DNA from 2 places in the Kitasatospora sp. NBC_01302 genome. Region 2 is predicted to be linked to the other one. Evidence: riboswitches for the same ligand, from Rfam matches in the RefSeq annotation. Region 2 holds a riboswitch; the other holds the start of a gene.
What was found. Region 2 has a riboswitch for S-adenosylmethionine ahead of OG294_RS29295 (aminotransferase class V-fold PLP-dependent enzyme). Riboswitches for the same ligand answer to the same signal wherever they lie in the genome.
Positions count from the first base shown of each region.

Region 1: another riboswitch for S-adenosylmethionine. It lies ahead of thrC (threonine synthase); the one in region 2 lies ahead of OG294_RS29295 (aminotransferase class V-fold PLP-dependent enzyme).

Region 1 covers NZ_CP108404.1:5,176,915-5,185,980, reverse strand. The annotation lists gene OG294_RS22595 (copper homeostasis protein CutC) at 1-354, opposite strand, end outside; gene OG294_RS22590 (HD domain-containing protein) at 470-1,129, shown strand; gene OG294_RS22585 (hypothetical protein) at 1,137-1,508, opposite strand; gene groL (chaperonin GroEL) at 1,609-3,231, opposite strand; gene OG294_RS22575 (cold-shock protein) at 3,550-3,753, opposite strand; gene OG294_RS22570 (MoaD/ThiS family protein) at 4,335-4,613, opposite strand; gene thrC (threonine synthase) at 4,675-5,955, opposite strand; SAM riboswitch class I at 5,972-6,103, opposite strand; gene OG294_RS22560 (glucosyl-3-phosphoglycerate synthase) at 6,256-7,266, shown strand; gene OG294_RS22555 (alpha,alpha-trehalose-phosphate synthase (UDP-forming)) at 7,313-8,776, shown strand; gene otsB (trehalose-phosphatase) at 8,752-9,066, opposite strand, start outside.
Region 2 covers NZ_CP108404.1:6,663,391-6,672,456, reverse strand. The annotation lists gene OG294_RS29315 (NYN domain-containing protein) at 1-198, opposite strand, end outside; gene OG294_RS29310 (hypothetical protein) at 342-587, opposite strand; gene OG294_RS29305 (rhomboid family intramembrane serine protease) at 787-1,611, shown strand; gene OG294_RS29300 (Lrp/AsnC family transcriptional regulator) at 1,608-1,889, shown strand; gene OG294_RS29295 (aminotransferase class V-fold PLP-dependent enzyme) at 1,899-3,260, opposite strand; SAM riboswitch class IV at 3,311-3,430, opposite strand; gene trpD (anthranilate phosphoribosyltransferase) at 3,544-4,617, opposite strand; gene OG294_RS29285 (hypothetical protein) at 4,770-5,195, opposite strand; gene ctaE (aa3-type cytochrome oxidase subunit III) at 5,653-6,273, shown strand; gene qcrC (cytochrome bc1 complex diheme cytochrome c subunit) at 6,412-7,221, shown strand; gene qcrA (cytochrome bc1 complex Rieske iron-sulfur subunit) at 7,218-8,312, shown strand; gene qcrB (cytochrome bc1 complex cytochrome b subunit) at 8,309-9,066, shown strand, end outside.

The sequences.
Region 1 (9,066 bases), 1.5 Mb from region 2:
GGTCCAGCGGCAGCCCGCCACCGCCTCGGCCACGGTGCGCACGGCGGGCAGGTCGACGTTCCCGTCCGCGTCCAGGAAGCCGAGGACGAACTCCTCGGCGCCCTCGGCGCGCAGCGCCACCGCCCGGGCCACCAGCTCCGCGAGGTCACCGGCGCCGAAGCCGTCCCGGATCCGCAGCATCACCCGCAGCGGCAGGTCCACGGCTGCCCGGATCGCGGCGAAGTCGGCGAGCGCGGGGGTCAGCCCGTCGGCGGCCATGTCGGTGACCAGTTCGAGCCGGTCGGCACCGCCCGACTGCGCGGCCTGGGCATCGAGCGCCGTCAGCGCGATGACTTCGAAGATTGGTCTAGACATATCAGCTACCCTGCCACATCACCCGACCCACCGGCGAGCCCCCGGCAGGACCCGGCGTACGAAAGACGGGCCGTCAGCCGACCGGGGTGCCGCCCCGCCGCGGGGGGCGAGCACAATGACCGTCATGCCTACCGACCCGCACCCCGCCACCGACGCCCTGCTCGATCGATGGACCGCCCTGTTGGAGCGCTGCTCGGCCACCGTCGACCCCGAGCCGTACGGGCGCGCGCTGCTGGCGCGCTGGGCCGAGCCGCATCGCCGGTACCACACCACGGACCACCTGCTGGCCGTGCTGGACGAGGTGGACGCACTCGCCGAGTACGCCGACGCGCCGGACACCGTCCGGCTGGCGGCCTGGTTCCACGACGCCGTCTACCAGCCGGACCGGTCCGAGAACGAGGAGCGCAGCGCCCAGTTGGCGATCCGCGCGCTGCGCGAGGCGGGGCTGGCGGCCGGGCTGATCGAGGAGGTGGTCCGGCTGGTGCGGCTCACCGTCAGCCACTTCCCGCGCCCCGGTGACCGGGACGGCGAGGTGCTCTGCGACGCCGACCTCGCGGTGCTCGGGCGCTCGCCCGAGGCGTACGCCGGCTACGCCGCCGCGGTCCGCGAGGAGTACGCCTTCATCCCCGAGGAGGTGTTCCGCCGCGAACGCGCGCTCATCCTGCACCAGTTGATCGCGCTGCCGGTGCTCTACCGCACCCCCGCCGGGCACGCCCGGTTCGAACAGCAGGCCCGCGCCAACCTGCTGGCGGAGATCAACACCCTGATCGCCTAGCCGTCGCCTAGGGCTGGAGCGAGCCGACCGCCGCCACCACGACGCCCTCCTTGCCGCACACCCAGTGCGGGTCGGGCCCCAGCTCGGGCTCCACGCCGAGCGCGTGCGGGTCGCCCTCGCGCGCGCAGTCCTCGCACAGCGGCCAGCGGCCGTAGCCCTCCAGCAGCGCGTCCTGGACGTCCTGGGCGAGCAGCCCGGCCACGAACTCGACGCCGTCCGGCCACTGCTCCAGCCACCAGCGCCGGTGCGTCACGGCGTCCTCCACCATGGACACCACGGCGGCGTCCGCGGCGGGGTCGCGGTCCAGGACGGCGCGGGCGGACAGGTCGGTGAGGATCAGCGCGCGGGCCTGGTGCAGGGCGGCTTCGATGTCGGACATGCACCCATTCTCGCGCACCCCCGGGGGCGGGTGGGCACGCGAAAGGGCGGCCTCCCGAAGGAGGCCGCCCTGTTCAGAACCCGTGATCCTCGGTGGAGGATCAGAAGTCCATGTCACCGCCCGGCATGCCGCCCGGAGCGCCGGCAGCGGCCTTCTCCGGCTTGTCGGCGATGACGGCCTCGGTGGTGAGGAAGAGCGCCGCGATGGAGGCGGCGTTCTGCAGCGCGGAGCGGGTGACCTTGGCCGGGTCGATGATGCCCTCGGCGATCAGGTCGACGTACTCGTTGGTCGCGGCGTTCAGGCCGTGGCCGGCGGGGAGGTTGCGCACCTTCTCCACCACGACGCCGCCCTCGAGGCCGGCGTTGACCGCGATCTGCTTGATCGGGGCCTCCAGCGCGACCTTGACGATGTTGGCACCGGTGGCCTCGTCGCCCTCCAGCTCCAGCTTGTCGAAGGCGACCGACGCCTGCAGCAGCGCGACGCCACCACCCGCGACGATGCCCTCCTCGACGGCCGCCTTCGCGTTGCGAACGGCGTCCTCGATGCGGTGCTTGCGCTCCTTGAGCTCGACCTCGGTGGCCGCGCCGGCCTTGATGACGGCCACGCCGCCGGCCAGCTTGGCGAGGCGCTCCTGGAGCTTCTCGCGGTCGTAGTCCGAGTCGCTGTTCTCGATCTCGGCGCGGATCTGGTTGACCCGGCCGGCGACCTGGTCGCTGTCGCCGCCACCGTCGACGATGGTGGTCTCGTCCTTGGTGATGACCACCTTGCGGGCGCTGCCCAGCAGGTCGAGACCGGCGTTCTCGAGCTTGAGGCCGACCTCCTCGGAGATCACGGTGCCACCGGTGAGGATGGCGATGTCGCCGAGCATGGCCTTGCGGCGGTCGCCGAAGCCCGGGGCCTTGACGGCGACGGACTTGAAGGTGCCGCGGATCTTGTTGACCACCAGGGTCGACAGGGCCTCGCCCTCGACGTCCTCGGCGATGATCAGCAGCGGCTTGCCGCTCTGCATGACCTTCTCCAGCAGCGGGAGCAGGTCCTTGACCGAGCCGATCTTGGAGTTGGCGATCAGGATGTACGGGTCGTCGAACGACGCCTCCATCCGCTCCAGGTCGGTGGCGAAGTAGGCCGAGATGTAGCCCTTGTCGAAGCGCATGCCCTCGGTGAGCTCGAGCTCCAGACCGAAGGTGTTGCTCTCCTCGACGGTGATGACGCCTTCCTTGCCGACCTTGTCCATGGCCTCGGCGATGAGCTCGCCGATCTGGGTGTCGGCGGCCGAGATGGAGGCGGTCGAAGCGATCTGCTCCTTGGTCTCCACATCCTTGGCCTGGGCCAGCAGCTGGTCCGAGACGGCCGCGACGGCCTTCTCGATACCGCGCTTGAGGGCCATCGGGTTGGCGCCGGCGGCGACGTTGCGCAGACCCTCGCGGACGAGCGCCTGGGCGAGCACGGTGGCGGTGGTGGTGCCGTCACCCGCGACGTCGTCGGTCTTCTTGGCGACCTCCTTGACGAGCTCCGCGCCGATCTTCTCGTAGGGGTCCTCGAGCTCGATCTCCTTGGCGATGGAGACACCGTCGTTGGTGATCGTGGGGGCGCCCCACTTCTTCTCAAGGACGACGTTGCGGCCCTTGGGGCCCAGCGTCACCTTGACGGCGTCGGCAAGCTGGTTCATGCCGCGCTCAAGGCCGCGGCGAGCTTCCTCGTCAAACGCGATGATCTTGGCCATCGGAAGTGGTCCTCCAGGACACGGTCGACTGCTCGGACCAGTGGTGCCCGCGACGGACGGCCCTGGTATGCGGGGGTCCTGTCCCCTACCGCTCCCGGAGCCTCACCGACCCGGTCCGTTGTCACTCTCAAGCTGTGAGTGCTAACGCCAATGATTAGCACTCCGGCATGGCGAGTGCAAGCTCCTCGGGCGACCCGACGACAACTCGCGGCAAAACGAACGGCAGGCCCGCGGGACGTCCCGGTGTCCGGGAAGTCCCACGGGCCTGCCGCTGAACCACCAGCTCGGTGAGAGCCGAGGCTCCGAGGTTCGGAAAGGTCAGACCGCCGCGCGGACCATGTCCGCCTGCGGGCCCTTCTGCCCCTGGGAGATCTCGAACTCGACCCGCTGGCCCTCTTCAAGGGTGCGGTAGCCGTCCATCTGGATCGCGCTGTAGTGGACGAACACGTCCGCACCACCGTCGACCGCGATGAAGCCGTAGCCCTTCTCCGCGTTGAACCACTTGACGGTGCCCTGAGCCATTCCGAACTCCCCTAGTGCTGTGCTGGCCCTTCGCGCACCCGCAGGTCACGGGCGCGGGTCTTGGTGGAGCGACCCGAGGAATCCCCCCTGGGCGCGCTCCCGCATGCCGCAGCGTCCCACCCCCGGGCGCCAGTTGGCGCTGACGAAGCAGGCGCATGCATCGACCGCGGCTGAATGTATCCGCATCGGCGCCCTGTGCAACAGGGCCACTGAACGCCAATTCGCTTGGGGCGCCAAGGGATAGTCGGGGATGAATGCGACAGACCTCGGCAATTCGGCTGGGACATAGCGGACGAAACCCGCAAATAGTCCAAAGAATTCTGACGAGGCGCCGACAGGGTTCGGGCGATACCTCGGCAGATGCGTCTCACCGGCCGGACGGCTCCAGCCGCGCTCAACTGCCGTGCGAGCGGCGGGGCGAGCCGGACCCGGACATCGGGGACAGCCTATGCCCTGCCGGAGACAGCCACGGACACCGGCCGGGCCGCCGCGCCACCGGCGGGCGGCCGACAGCAGGGCGCCGCCCGGCCAACAGCCGGACGGCGCCCTGGAAACGCGCTCGAAGGGGCGCTGACGCCGCGTCAGCAGCCGCCCGCCACCGCCGGGATGATCGAGACCCCGGCGCCGTCCCCGACCTCGGTGGCCAGGCCCTCGGCGAACCGCACGTCGTCGTCGTTGACGTACACGTTCACGAAGCGGCGCAGCTTGCCCGCCTCGTCCAGGATCCGCGCGGCGATGCCGGGGTGGTTGCGCTCCAGGTCGGCGATGACCTCCTGCAGGGTGGCGCCCTCGGCGCTCACCTCGGCGGCGCCCTCGGTGTAGGTGCGCAGGATGGTCGGGATACGGACGTTCGCGCTCATCGGTGTCTCCTCGCTTGCTGAACTGCCGGCTGAGCCGCTGGCTCAGCTGCTGGGGGTGGGGTCAGGACGCCAGGCCGGCGGCGCGGAAGGATTCCAGGGTCGGCCGGATGGTCGCGGTCAGGCCCGCGTCGGCCACCGCGTCCAGCGTCTTGAGGCCGTCCCCGGTGTTGATCGCCACGGTCTCCTTGGCCGGGTCCAGCAGACCGTTCTCGACCAGCTTCTTCAGCACGCCGATGGTCACGCCGCCCGCGGTCTCGGCGAAGATTCCCTCGGTGCGGGCCAGCAGCCGGATCGCCGCCACCACCTCGGCGTCGGTGACGTCCTCGACCGCGCCGCCGGTGCGCCGGGCGATGTCCAGCACGTACGGGCCGTCCGCCGGGTTGCCGATCGCCAGCGACTTGGCGATGGTGTCCGGCTTGACCGGGCGGATCGCGTCGTGACCCGCCTTGAAGGCCGCGGAGACCGGCGAGCAGCCGGCCGCCTGGGCACCGAAGATCTTGTAGGGCCGGTCCTCGACCAGGCCGAGCTTGATCAGCTCCTGCAGCCCCTTGTCGATCTTGGTGAGCTGCGAGCCGGAGGCGATCGGGATCACGATCTGCTCCGGCAGCCGCCAGCCGAGCTGCTCGCAGATCTCGAAGGCCAGCGTCTTGGAGCCCTCGCCGTAGTACGGGCGCAGGTTGACGTTGACGAAGCCCCAGCCCTCGCCGGCCGGGTCGCCGATCAGCTCGGAGCAGAACCGGTTCACGTCGTCGTAGTTGCCCTCGATGCCGACCAGCTCACCGCCGTAGACCCCGGCCATCACGACCTTGCCCTGCTCCAGGTCGTGCGGGATGAAGACGCAGGACTTGAAGCCGGCCCGGGCCGCCGCGGCGCCCACCGCGCCGGCCAGGTTGCCGGTGGAGGAGCAGGACAGCGTGGTGAAGTCGAAGGCGCGGGCGGCCTCGATCGCGCAGGCCACCACCCGGTCCTTGAAGGAGTGGGTCGGGTTGCCGGAGTCGTCCTTGACGTGCAGCTGGGCGGTGAAACCGAGCTCGCGGCCGAGGTTGTCGGCCTTCACCAGCGGGGTCCAGCCGGGGTTCAGGTTGGGCTTGCCGGCCACGTCCGCGGGCACCGGCAGCAGCGGGGCGTAGCGCCAGATCGAGGCGGGGCCGGCCTCGATCCGCTTGCGCAGCTCGTCGGCGTCGTAGCCCTCGTAGTCGTAGGCGATCTCCAGCGGGCCGAAACACTCCAGGCACGCGAAGCTGGGACCGAGCGGGAACCGGGTGCCGCACTCGCGACAGGACAGCGCGGCGGCGGGGCCGAGATCGACGGGACCGACAGCTGCAGGGGTAGCGGTAGCCATGATGGCGAGGCCTCTCTCCTCATCTTCCCCATGGCGCGGTCGCGCCACAGGCCGGAATTGGCACCTGCCCCGCCGGGGCCCGCGAAGGCCGGACGAGAAGGTTGCCGGGACGTCGACGGGCCGTTCCCTCAGTCCCTCTGGATGAGCTCTATGAAGTTGTGGACACCAGGAATGCTGGCGAGTCCGAGCGATCGACCCCGGCGTGCGAAGGTCTGACCGCAGTACGAAGACTGTATCCGAAGGGCGGTCCACCGAGGCCGACCGTCCGACCCGCGAGACGAGATTCACAAGGAGCGAGATTTGCCTGCCGAGCAGAGCCCCGCGCTACTCCCGGAGGCGGCCGACTGGCTGCGCCGACGCTCCTGGCGGGCGGGCGACCGGCCGCCCGCCGCGCTGCTCGCCGCCAAGCAGGCCGCGGGGGCGGCCGGCACCGTCAGCGTGGTGCTGCCCGCGCTGGACGAGGAGTCCACGGTGGGCGACATCGTCACGGTGATCCGCCGCGAGCTGATGGAGCGGCTGCCGCTGGTGGACGAACTGGTGGTGGTCGACTCCGGCTCGGCGGACCGCACCGCCGAGGTGGCCGCGGCGGCCGGTGCCCGGGTGGTGCACCGGGACGCGATCCTGCCCGGACTGCTGGCCGTGCCGGGCAAGGGCGAGGTGCTCTGGCGCTCGCTGCTGGTGACCAGCGGGGCGATCGTCTGCTTCATCGACGCCGACCTGCGCGCATTCGACCCGGCCTTCGTCAGCGGCATCATCGGCCCGCTGCTCACCGACCCCGACCTGCAGTTGGTCAAGGCGATGTACGACCGCCCGCTGGAGACCGAAGGAGCGGTGGTGCCGGCCGGCGGCGGCCGGGTCACCGAGCTGGTCGCCCGCCCGCTGCTGGACCTGCACTGGCCGCAGCTGGCCGGCTTCGTGCAGCCGCTGGGCGGCGAGTACGCGGCCCGCCGCTCGCTGCTGGAGCGGCTGCACTTCCCGACCGGCTACGGGGTGGAGCTGGGCCTGCTGGTGGACGCGCTGGAGCTGGTGGGCCTGGACGCGCTGGCCCAGGTGGACGTGGGGGTGCGCCACCACCGCCACCAGGACAGCCAGGCGCTGGGCCGGATGGCCGCCACCATCTACCGCACCGCCCTGGAGCGGCTGGACCGCACCCACCGCCTGAAGGCCGCCGAGAACCTGGCCCGCCCGGTGCTGACCCAGTTCACCCGGGACGCCGTGACCCGCGACTTCACCGCCCACAGCCACCAGGTGATCGCGCTGGAGCGGCCCCCGGTGATCGGGCTTCCGCAGTACCGGGCGCAGAGCGTGTGACCAAGGTCCGGGTTTGCGTCCGCACGCCCCCGGCAAGGTTGAAGATATGTCCGATCACACGCCCGCACGCATCCTGGTGGCATCCAACCGGGGTCCGGTCTCCTTCAGCAGCGGCCCGGACGGCACGCTGACGCTGCGGCGCGGCGGCGGCGGACTGGTCTCGGGGCTCTCCGCGATCGACGACCCGGGCACGGTCTGGGTCTGCGCGGCACTCGGCGAGGCGGACCGCACGGCGGCCCGGCGCTCGCCGCAGGGGCGGCTCGACCAGGGCGGCTTCGATGTCGGCGGACAGGCCGTCCGGATGCTGGACATCGCCCCCGAGGTCTTCGACCAGGCCTACAACGGGGTGGCCAACTCGACCCTCTGGTTCCTGCACCACCTGCTCTACAACACGCCCACCGCACCCGTCTTCGACGCCGACGCCGCCGCCCGGTGGACGGCTTTCGAGGCCTACAACGCGGCCTTCGCCGAGGCGCTGGCCGCCGAGGCCGCCCCGGGCGCCGCCGTGCTCGTGCAGGACTACCACCTGACCCTGGTGCCGGCGCTGCTCCGCGAGCTCCGTCCCGACCTGCGGATCAGCTACTTCCTGCACATCCCGTGGGCCCCGGCGGACTACTTCCGCATGCTGCCGGACGAGCTGGCCCGCGCCGTGCTGACCGGGGTGCTGGGCGCCGACCGGGCCGGCTTCCACACCCGCCGCTGGGCCGAGGCCTTCGCGGACTGCTGCGAGCAGCTCCTGGACGCGAAGATCATTTCTGGGGCGGGCCCCCGGTCCGACCTCTCGGTCAGCCACCAGGGCCGCACCACCAGGCTCGGGGTGCACGCGCTGGGCGCCGACGCCGACTTCCTGCGCGAGCGCGCCCACCGGCCGGACGTGGACGAGCGGCTGGCCGCGCTGCGCGAGGCGGTGGGCGGGCGGCGGACCATCGTGCGGGTGGACCGGACCGAGCTGAGCAAGAACATCGTGCGCGGCCTGCAGGCCTACCGGCACCTGCTGCGCAGCCGCCCCGAGTGGCGCGAGCAGGTGGTGCACATCGCCTTCGCCTACCCCTCCCGGCAGGACCTGGCCGAGTACCGCGACTACACCGCGGCCGTGCAGCGGCTCAGCCAGGAGATCACCGAGGAGTTCGCCACCGACTCCTGGCAACCGCTGATACTCCAGGTCGAGGACGACTTCGCGCGCTCGCTGGCGGCCTACCGGATGGCGGACGTGGCGCTGGTCAACCCGATCAGGGACGGCATGAACCTGGTCGCCAAGGAGGTCCCGGTGGTCTCCGACGCGGGCTGCGCGCTGGTGCTCTCCCGCGAGGCCGGTGCCCACGCCGAGCTGGGCGCGGACGCGCTGAGCATCAACCCCTACGACGTGGTCGGCACCGCCGAGGCGCTGCACCGGGCGTTGAGCATGCCGGCGGCCGAGCGGGCCGAGCGCACCGGACGGCTGGCCGCGGCGGCCACCGCGCTGCCGCCGCAGCAGTGGTTCCTGGCTCAGCTGGCCGAACTGAGCGACTGACCCAGCCGCTCCAGCAGCTCCACCACGCCGGCCGGCCCCGCCACCAGCAGGTCCGCCTGCTCGGCGATCTCGCGCACCGGCGGCTCGCCGGTCACCGGTCCGCTGGCCACCAGCAGGCCGCCCCCGCCCGCCGCACGCAGTCGGCGCACCGCCGCGAAGGCGGCCAGATCACCCAGGTCGTCGCCGGCGTAGAGCACCGACCGGGCGCCCCGCTCGCTCACCAGGCCGCTCAGCGCGGCTCCCTTGTCCACCCCCGGCGGACGCAACTCCAGGACCAGGCGGCCCGGTTC
Region 2 (9,066 bases):
CGGCAGGTCGGCGGACGGCAGCCCGCCGAGCGCGTCCGCGGCCAGCCCGATCACCCGCCGGCGCACGCCCTCGGGCAGCGGGCGGTCCAGCTGCTCGGCCGCCGCGGGCTCGGCGCCGAGGTCGGCCGTCGGCTCCGCCGGTTCGCCGCCAGCGGGCACGGGCCCCTGCGACTCGGCGGCCTGGCTGGCTGCGTCCATCGCGTCCTCGGCTCCGATCCTGTCTGTGCGGCTGCCCCGGCCCTGTGCCGGCACACCCTGACTCACCGCCCGGTGACTCACCGCTCCATGCAATTGTCGCGTGCGCGGCGGTGATTTTTCAGCAGCCCCTGGTCGGGGCGGGCTCAGCCCGCGCTCTCGGCGCCCGGGCGGGCCACCAGCTCGACCTGGTCGACCGCGTTGCACCAGCGGCAGCGGATCGACTCCAGGCTCTCGCTGAGCACCTCGCGCTCCTCCACGCTCGCCTCGCCGGCCAGGTCCAGGTGCAGGTACTCGACCACCCGGGAGGACCGGGTGACGTCGAACCGGGTCAGGTTGCCACAGAGCGTGCAGCGCCAGCGGGTCTCGGCGGTGGGCGCGGGGACGGGCATGAGCTGGGTCCTCTCGGCTGCGGCCTGCTCCGGGCCAATGCCCGGCCGGGCCTCAAGCCTAGGGCCTGACCCCGTGGCGGTGGCCACCGGATACCCCTTCCGACCAGCACCGCCATCCCTCGAACACCCGCGCGGGCCGTCACCCGCTCGCCGTACAGCGCGGGTGTCGCCGACCGCCCGGCGCGGAATGCATCGCCGCATGCCGCTCCCCCGGCCCGCCTGGGCCCAGCCCCCCGACGGCGGTCCGGTCCCGGTCGTCACCTGCCTGCTCATCGCGCTGAACTGCCTGGTCTTCCTGGCCGGCCCCAGCGGCATCAACCCGCACTACGGCACCGGCGCCGCCGTGCGGGCCTGCGCGGCGCAGCACTACCAGCAGCGCTGGGGCGCGATCCCCGTCGAGCTGCTGAGCAACCGTCCGCTGACCCAGGGCCGGCTGGCCACGCTGACCGCGCCGGTGAGCGGCTGCCCGCTGCTGACCACCCCGCACAAGATCCCGGCGCTCTCCGCGCTCAGCTCGCTCTTCGTGCACGGCGGATGGCTGCACCTGCTGGGCAACATGCTCTTCCTCTATGTCTTCGGCGCCGACGTCGAGGAACGGCTGGGCCGAGTCCGCTTCCTCCTCTTCTACCTGACGGTCGGCGCGCTGGCCGCCTACGGCTACGCGGCCGCCTGCGGGCACGGCACCGAGTCGCTGCGCCCGCTGGTCGGTGCCTCGGGCGCGATCGCCGGGGTGCTCGGCGGCTACCTGCGCCTGTACCCGCGGGCCCGGGTGACCGCGCTGGTCCCGCTGCTCTTCTTCCTGCCGCTGCGCTTCCCGGCCTGGCTGGTGCTCGGCCTCTGGTTCGCCGTCCAGTGGTGGTCGGTGCACCAGGCCGGGCCCGGGGTCGCCTATCTGGCCCATGTGATCGGCTTCAGCGCGGGGTTCCTGGCCTTGTGGGTGCTGGGCAGGCGCGCCGGATACCCTGGCCCCACGCTCCCCCAGCCTTCCCCCGGGGGGACCCCCAGCCCAGGAGCCTCGCCGTGATCACCGCCATCGTGCTCATCAAGACCAGCGTCGACCGGATCCCCGAGATCGCCGAGGCGATCGCCGCGATCGACGGGGTCAGCGAGGTCTACTCGGTGACCGGCGGCTACGACCTGGTCGCGATGGTGCGGGTGCGCCGGCACGACGACCTGGCCGAGGTGATCCCCGGACGCCTCAACAAGGTGCCCGGGGTCGCGCACACCGAGACCCAGATCGCCTTCCGCACCTACTCGCAGCACGACCTGGAGGCCGCCTTCGCGCTCGGCCTGGACGGCTGACGGCACCTCTCAGCGCCGGGTGTCGGCGACGCAGCGGCCGCCCTCGTTGCGGTAGTTCCAGCGGGCGCCGTCGCTGACCAGCTCGCGCACGGCGGCCAGGAAGCGGTCGATGTGCTCCTCGGGCGTGCCGGCCCCGAAGCTGACCCGGATCGCGTTCAGGCTGCGCTCGCCGGGCAGCGAGGGCTCGGGCGCCCCGCACTCGGACGGGGCGGCCTGCTCACTGCCCAGCAGGGTGCGCACCAGGGGGTGGGCGCAGAAGAGCCCGTCGCGCACCCCGATGCCGTACTCGGCCGACAGCGCCGCCGAGAAGTGCGAGCTGTTCCAGCCCTGCACGACGAAGGAGAGCACGCCGACCCGCGCCGCCGCGGGGCCGAACAGGCTGAGCACCCGGACCTCGGGGATCTCGGCCAGGCCGGCCGTCAGCCGGTCGATCAGGTACTGCTCGCGCTCCTGCAGCGCCTCGAAACCGGCCTCGGTCAGCGCCCGGCAGGCCGCGGCGATGGCGTAGGCACCGATCACGTTGGGCGAACCGGCCTCGTGCCGGGCCGGGCCCTGGTGCCACTCGACGGCCACCGAGCCGTCCACCTCACGGGCCACCGTGCGGCTCGCGCCGCCGCCCGCCAGGTACGGCTCGGCCGCGTCCAGCCAGTCGCTGCGCCCGGCCAGCACACCCGCGCCGAACGGGGCGTAGAGCTTGTGGCCGGAGAAGGCGACCCAGTCGACGTCCAGCTCGCGCACCGAGACCCGGTGGTGCGGGGCCAGCTGCGCGGCGTCCAGCACCACGCGGGCGCCGTGCCGGTGCGCCACCCGGGTCAGCTCGGCCACCGGCCACAGCTCGCCGGTGACGTTGGAGGCACCGGTGACGCAGAACAGGCGGGGCTCGGCGGGGCTGCCGGCGGCCAGCGCCTCGGCCAGCGCGGCGACGGCCTGCTCGGGCGAGCTCGGGGCGCGCAGGTAGCTGACCGCCAGGCCGGCCTGGCGCCAGGGCAGCAGCGAGGCGTGGTGCTCGGTCTCGAAGGCGAAGACCCGGGTGCCGGCCGGCAGGGCGCCCGCCAGCAGGTTGAGCGAGTCGGTGGTGGCCCGGGTGAAGACCACCTGGTCGTCCTCGCGCAGGTCCAGGAAGTCCGCGACGGTGCGCCGGCTCTGCTCGAACAGGTCGGTGGAGAGCTGCGAGAGGTAGCCGGCGCCGCGGTGCACGCTGCCGTAGTACGGGGCGTAGGCGGCCACCTCGTCCCAGACCCGCTGCAGCGCGGGCGAGCTGGCGGCGTAGTCGAGCGCGGCGTAGCCCACCTTCTCGCCGGAGACCAGCGGGACCTGGACGTCGGCGCCGAGCACGGCGAGGGGGGCGCAGAGATCGAGGGAAGACGGCATGAGGATGCACTCCTTCGGAGTCAGGACCCCGGGAGTGCGAATATGCCGGTGGTCCGCGCTTGCCACACGGACCTGTCGCCGTCTGGCCTGGTCTTCACCCAGGGCACCCCGCCACGGACGGAGGGTTGCCGGACAGCAAGCTGGGGCTTGTCGCGCTGTCACTCATGACCTGGCGAAGACTTTAGATCAGCTCCCGAAGTGCGGTCAAACACCGTCCCGGCATCCGGACACACATGAGACCCGCAGGCCAGCGGCCCGCGGGTCTCGTGGAACTGACGCCGGGTCAGTGCGCGGTGGCCTCCGCCCAGCGCTTGAGGGTGTCCTGCGCGGCGCCCGAGTCGATGGCCGCGGTGGTGCGCCGCATCGCCGCGGCCAGCTGCTCGACCAGCGGCGCGTCGGTCAGCTCCAGGGCGACCAGCGCGGCTGCCGAATTGAGCACCACGGCGTCGCGCACCGGCCCCTGCTCCCCGGCCAGCACCCGGCGCGCCACCGCGGCGTTGTACTCGGCGTCCGCCCCGCGCAGCGCCTCGATGCCGACCAGCTCGATGCCCAGCTTGCGCGGGTCGAGGACGGTCTCGGTGACCCGGCCCCCGCGCACCACCCAGACCCGCGAGGTGGCGCAGACCGTCAGCTCGTCCAGCCCGTCGTCACCCCGGAACACCAGTGCGGAGGAGCCGCGCTCGGCGAGCACCCCGGCGATCAGGCCGGCCAGCCGGGTGTCGAAGCAGCCGACCGCGTGCGCGGTGACGCGGGCCGGGTTGGTCAGCGGACCCAGGATGTTGAAGGCGGTGGCCACCCCGAGGTCGCGGCGGGCCGGGGCGGCGTGCCGCATCGCCGGGTGGAAGGTGGCCGCGAAGCAGAAGGTGAGGCCGACCTCCTCGGCCACCTCGGCGACCCGCCGGGCGCTCAGGTCCAACCGGATCCCGAGCCGCTCCAGCACGTCGGAGGAGCCGCTGGCGGACGAGGCCGCCCGGTTCCCGTGCTTGACCACCTTGGCGCCGGCCGCCGCCGCGACGATGGCCGACATGGTGGAGATGTTGACGGTCTTGGCCCGGTCGCCGCCGGTGCCGACGATGTCCACCGCGGGGCCGGGGATGTGCAGCGGCTCGGCGTGCGCGTACATCGCCTCGACCAGGCCGCAGACCTCGGCCACCGTCTCGCCCTTGGCCCGCAGCGCCACCACAAAGCCGGCCACCTGGGCCGGGCTGGCCTCGCCGCTCATGATCCGGTCCATCGCCCAGGCGGCGTCCGCCTGGGTCAGGTCCTGGCCGGTCAGCAGCGCGTTCAGCAGGTCCGGCCAGGTGCGGACCACCTGCGCGGGGTCCTGACCGCCGTTCGCAGGGTTCACATTCACCATGGCCGACTCCAGCTCGCATCCGGTGCTCGTTACGGGGATGCAGCCAGCCTATCGACCGGCGAAGGGCCGCCGCGGCACCCGCGACGGCCCTTCTCTGCTCGTGAGACACCGGCCGGCGGCCGGCGGCGCCGGCCGTCCAGGAGGCGGAACGCTCAGCGCGCCAGGCTGCGCGCGCCCAGACGGGCGCGGAGCAGGGTGGCCACCGTCTCGGCCAGTGCCACCGGGTCGACCGGCTGCGAGATCGCCGCGTCCGCCCGGCTCCAGGCCGCCAGCCAGGTGTCCTGCGGGCGGCCGATCAGCACCAGCACCGGCGGGCAGCCGTAGATCTCGTCCTTCACCTGGCGGGCCAGCCCCAGTCCGCCGGCCGGCACTGCCTCGCCGTCGAAGAGGCAGAGGTCCACGCCGCCCTTCTCCAGCGCGCGCAGCACGGCGGGGACCGTGGCGCACTCCAGGTACGTAACCTCCGGCAGGTCGGCGGCCGGCCGCCGGCCGAGCGCCGAGGTGACCTGCGCGCGGGTGTTGCGGTCATCGCTGTAGACGAGAACGGTGAGCGTCTCGTCACTCGTGTGCGTCGCCATCGACCTGCTCCCATGTGATCCAGACCACGTCCAGTCACCACCGGATGCTACTCCCGATCACCCCCCGCGGGGCGCGACTGGCGCGATCTCTTCCGGATCCGGCCCGCCGGCGCCGCCCGCCGGGCCGGTCGGGCCGGCCCGGGCGGGCGGCCCGCCGGGCGGGTGGCAAGCTGTCACCCGCCCGGGCGAGACCGCGTCACCCTCGGCGGTACAGTCCACCCGGACGGCCCACAGCGGTACGCCACCGGTGCCCCGCTGGCCGTCAGGACACGCGTGGCACCCGGGTGGTCCGGCCCAACGCGCCGTCAGAAAATCACCATCCGCACGACGAAACCCCTCGTCAACCGGCGCGCACCGGATACGCACGGCCACCGGCGCAGCCATCCGGGCATACCGCACGCACCGGACACTCCGAGGGAGACCCCCCGGCGTGAAGACGGAATAAGGGACCGACATAATGTCGGTCGTGGCGACAGCAACAGCAACAGAAACCGGGCACGCTCATGGATCGGTCAACCGACCGAACATGACCAGTGTCGGAACCATCGTCTGGCTGAGTTCCGAGCTGATGTTCTTCGCGGCCCTCTTCGCGATGTACTTCACGGCTCGCTCCGTGAAGGGACCAGACTTCTGGGCCGAGAAGGCGCATGCCCTCAACGTCCCCTTCTCCTCCGTGAACACCACGATCCTGGTGCTCTCCTCGCTCACCTGCCAGCTCGGCGTGTTCGCTGCCGAGCGCGGTGACGTCAAGAAGCTCCGCACGTGGTTCTCGATCACCTTCATGATGGGGGCGATCTTCATCGGGGGTCAGATCTACGAGTACACCAACCTGGTGAAGAAGGACGGCATCTCGCTCTCCTCCGACCCGTACGGTTCGGTGTTCTACCTGACCACCGGCTTCCACGGGCTCCACGTGACGGGCGGTCTGATCGCCTTCCTGCTGGTGCTGGGGCGGACCTACGCTGCCAAGCGGTTCACGCATGAGCAGGCCACCGCGGCGATCGTCGTGTCGTACTACTGGCACTTCGTCGACGTGGTCTGGATCGGCCTCTTCGCGACCATCTACCTGATCAAGTAACCGATCAGGTCGCTGGCCGCCGGCCGGACCCCGTGCCCTCACCGGCTCCGGGTCCTTTGCCCGTGCCCGCCTTTGCCGATGCCTACCGGCACCGGGCCCCTCCACCAGTCGACCAGATCCTGACACCGGGGTTATCTCGTGAAAAAGCTCTCCGCACGACGGCGCCACCCACTGGCGGCGCTGGTCGTCCTACTCTTCGCCCTCGCGGCCATCGGGGGGCTGTACGCCGAGTTCGCGCCCGCCGAGAACGCGCAGGCCGACAGCTCCGCGCAGTCGCTCGCGATCGATGAGGGCAAGCGGCTCTTCGCCGTGGGCTGCTCCTCGTGCCACGGCCTCAACGGCGAGGGCAGCAGCACCGGCCCCAGCCTGGTGGGCGTGGGCTCCGCCGCCGTCGACTTCCAGGTCGGCACCGGCCGCATGCCCGCCCAGCAGCCGGGTGCGCAGATCCCGAAGAAGAAGAACATCTACAGCCAGAGCGACATCGACGCGATGGCCGCCTTCGTCGCCTCGCTGGGCCCCGGCCCGGTGACGCCGACCAAGGACCAGTACACCTCCACCGAGACGGACGCGATCTCCAAGGGTGGCGAGCTGTTCCGGACGAACTGCTCGCAGTGCCACAACTTCGCCGGTGCCGGCGGTGCCCTGACGCAGGGTAAGTTCGCGCCCTCGCTGGAGAACGTCGACCCGAAGCACATCTACGAGGCCATGCAGACCGGCCCGCAGAACATGCCCTCCTTCCCCGACACCACCATGCCGGAGAAGCAGAAGCAGGAGATCGTGGCCTTCGTCCGCTACCAGGCGAACGAGGCGCCCAACCCCGGTGGTCTCTCGCTCGGCAGCCTCGGTCCGGTGACCGAGGGTCTGTTCGGCTGGATCTTCGGTCTCGGTGTCCTGATCGCGATCGCGATCTGGGTCGCCGCTCACACCACCAAGGCCAAGAAGTCATGAGCCACGACATGTCAGACGACAAGCTGCCGCAGGCGCACGCCGCCGGCGAAGGGCACGGCGAAGCCGCCGTTGCCGACAACCCGTTCGCGGACCCGGGGCTGCCGCCCCACGAGCCGCGGCGGACCGACATCGACGAGCGGGCCGCCAAGCGGGCCGAGCGCCAGGTGTCGCTGCTCTTCATCGTCTCGATGCTGGCGACCGTCGGTTTCATCGCCAGCTACGTCAGCATCGACGCCGACCGGATCGTCTACATCTTCCCGCTGGGCCACATCAGCGCGCTGAACTTCGCGCTCGGTATGACCCTGGGTGTGGCGCTGTTCTGCATCGGCGCGGGCGCGGTCCACTGGGCCCGCACCCTGATGTCGGACGTCGAGCTGCCGGCCGAGCGCCACGCGATCGAGGCCGACGACGAGACCCGCGCGGACGTCATCGAGCAGTTCAAGACCGGCGCCGCCGAGTCCGGCTTCGGCCGCCGCAAGATGATCCGCAACACCCTGATCGGGTCCATGGCCCTGGTGCCGCTCTCCGGCGTGATGCTGCTGCGCGACCTCGGCCCGCTGCCCGAGAAGAAGCTCGACGTCACGGGTTGGAACGAGGCCACGCCGAACGCTCCGATCCGGCTGGTCAACATGAACACCAACGAGCCGATGAAGGCCGAGGACATCGCGGTCGGCTCGCTGACGTTCGCCAAGCCCGGCCCGTCCGCGCTGCGTCCGGCCGGTCTGCAGGAGTCCGACGAGGACTTCCAGGAGGCCATCGCCAAGGACGCGCTGATGCTGATCCGCATCCAGCCGAACGACATCAAGGACGCCGACTCGGCCGCCCTGGGCTTCGAGGGTGTGCTGGCGTACTCCAAGATCTGCACCCACGTCGGTTGCCCGATCTCGCTGTACGAGCAGCAGACCCACCACGCGCTCTGCCCCTGCCACCAGTCGACCTTCGACCTGTCGGACGGCGCGCGCGTTATCTTCGGCCCGGCCGGGCACCCCCTGCCGCAGCTGAAGATCGTCACCGATGCCTCCGGCTACCTGGTAGCCCCCGGCGGCTTCGAGCACCCCGTCGGTCCGAGCTTCTGGGAGCGCAGCGAATGAGTTCCGCGTCGACTAGCGCGAAGCAGGCCGCACCGGCCAGCACGCGCGACAAGCCCGCCAACAAGGCGGAGGCCGCAGCCGACTGGGTGGACGGCCGGCTGGGGATCTACTCCCTGGCCAAGGCCAACCTGCGGAAGATCTTCCCGGACCACTGGTCCTTCATGCTCGGTGAGATCTGCCTCTACAGCTTCATCATCATCATCCTGACGGGCGTCTACCTGACGCTCTTCTTCAAGCCCAGCATGGGCGAGGTCATCTACAACGGCTCGTACTCGCCGTTGGACGGCATCCGGGTCTCGGAGGCCTACGCCTCCACGCTGAACATCAGCTTCGAGGTCCGCGGCGGTCTGCTGATCCGGCAGATCCACCACTGGGCCGCGATCGTGTTCGTCGCCGCGATGTTCGTGCACATGATGCGCGTCTTCTTCACCGGCGCGTTCCGCAAGCCCCGCGAGATCAACTGGCTGTTCGGCTTCCTGCTGCTCTTCCTGGGCTTCTTCGACGGCTTCCTCGGGTACTCGCTCCCCGACGACCTGCTCTCCGGCACCGGTATCCGGTTCATGGAGGGCGCCATCCTGGCCGTCCCGCTGGTCGGTACCTACATCTCGTTCTTCCTGTTCGGCGGGGAGTTCCCGGGGACCGACATCGTGCCGCGGTTCTTCACGATCCACGTGCTGCTGATCCCGGGCATCATGCTCGGCCTGCTGGTGGCGCACCTGATCCTGGTCTTCTACCACAAGCACACCCAGTGGGC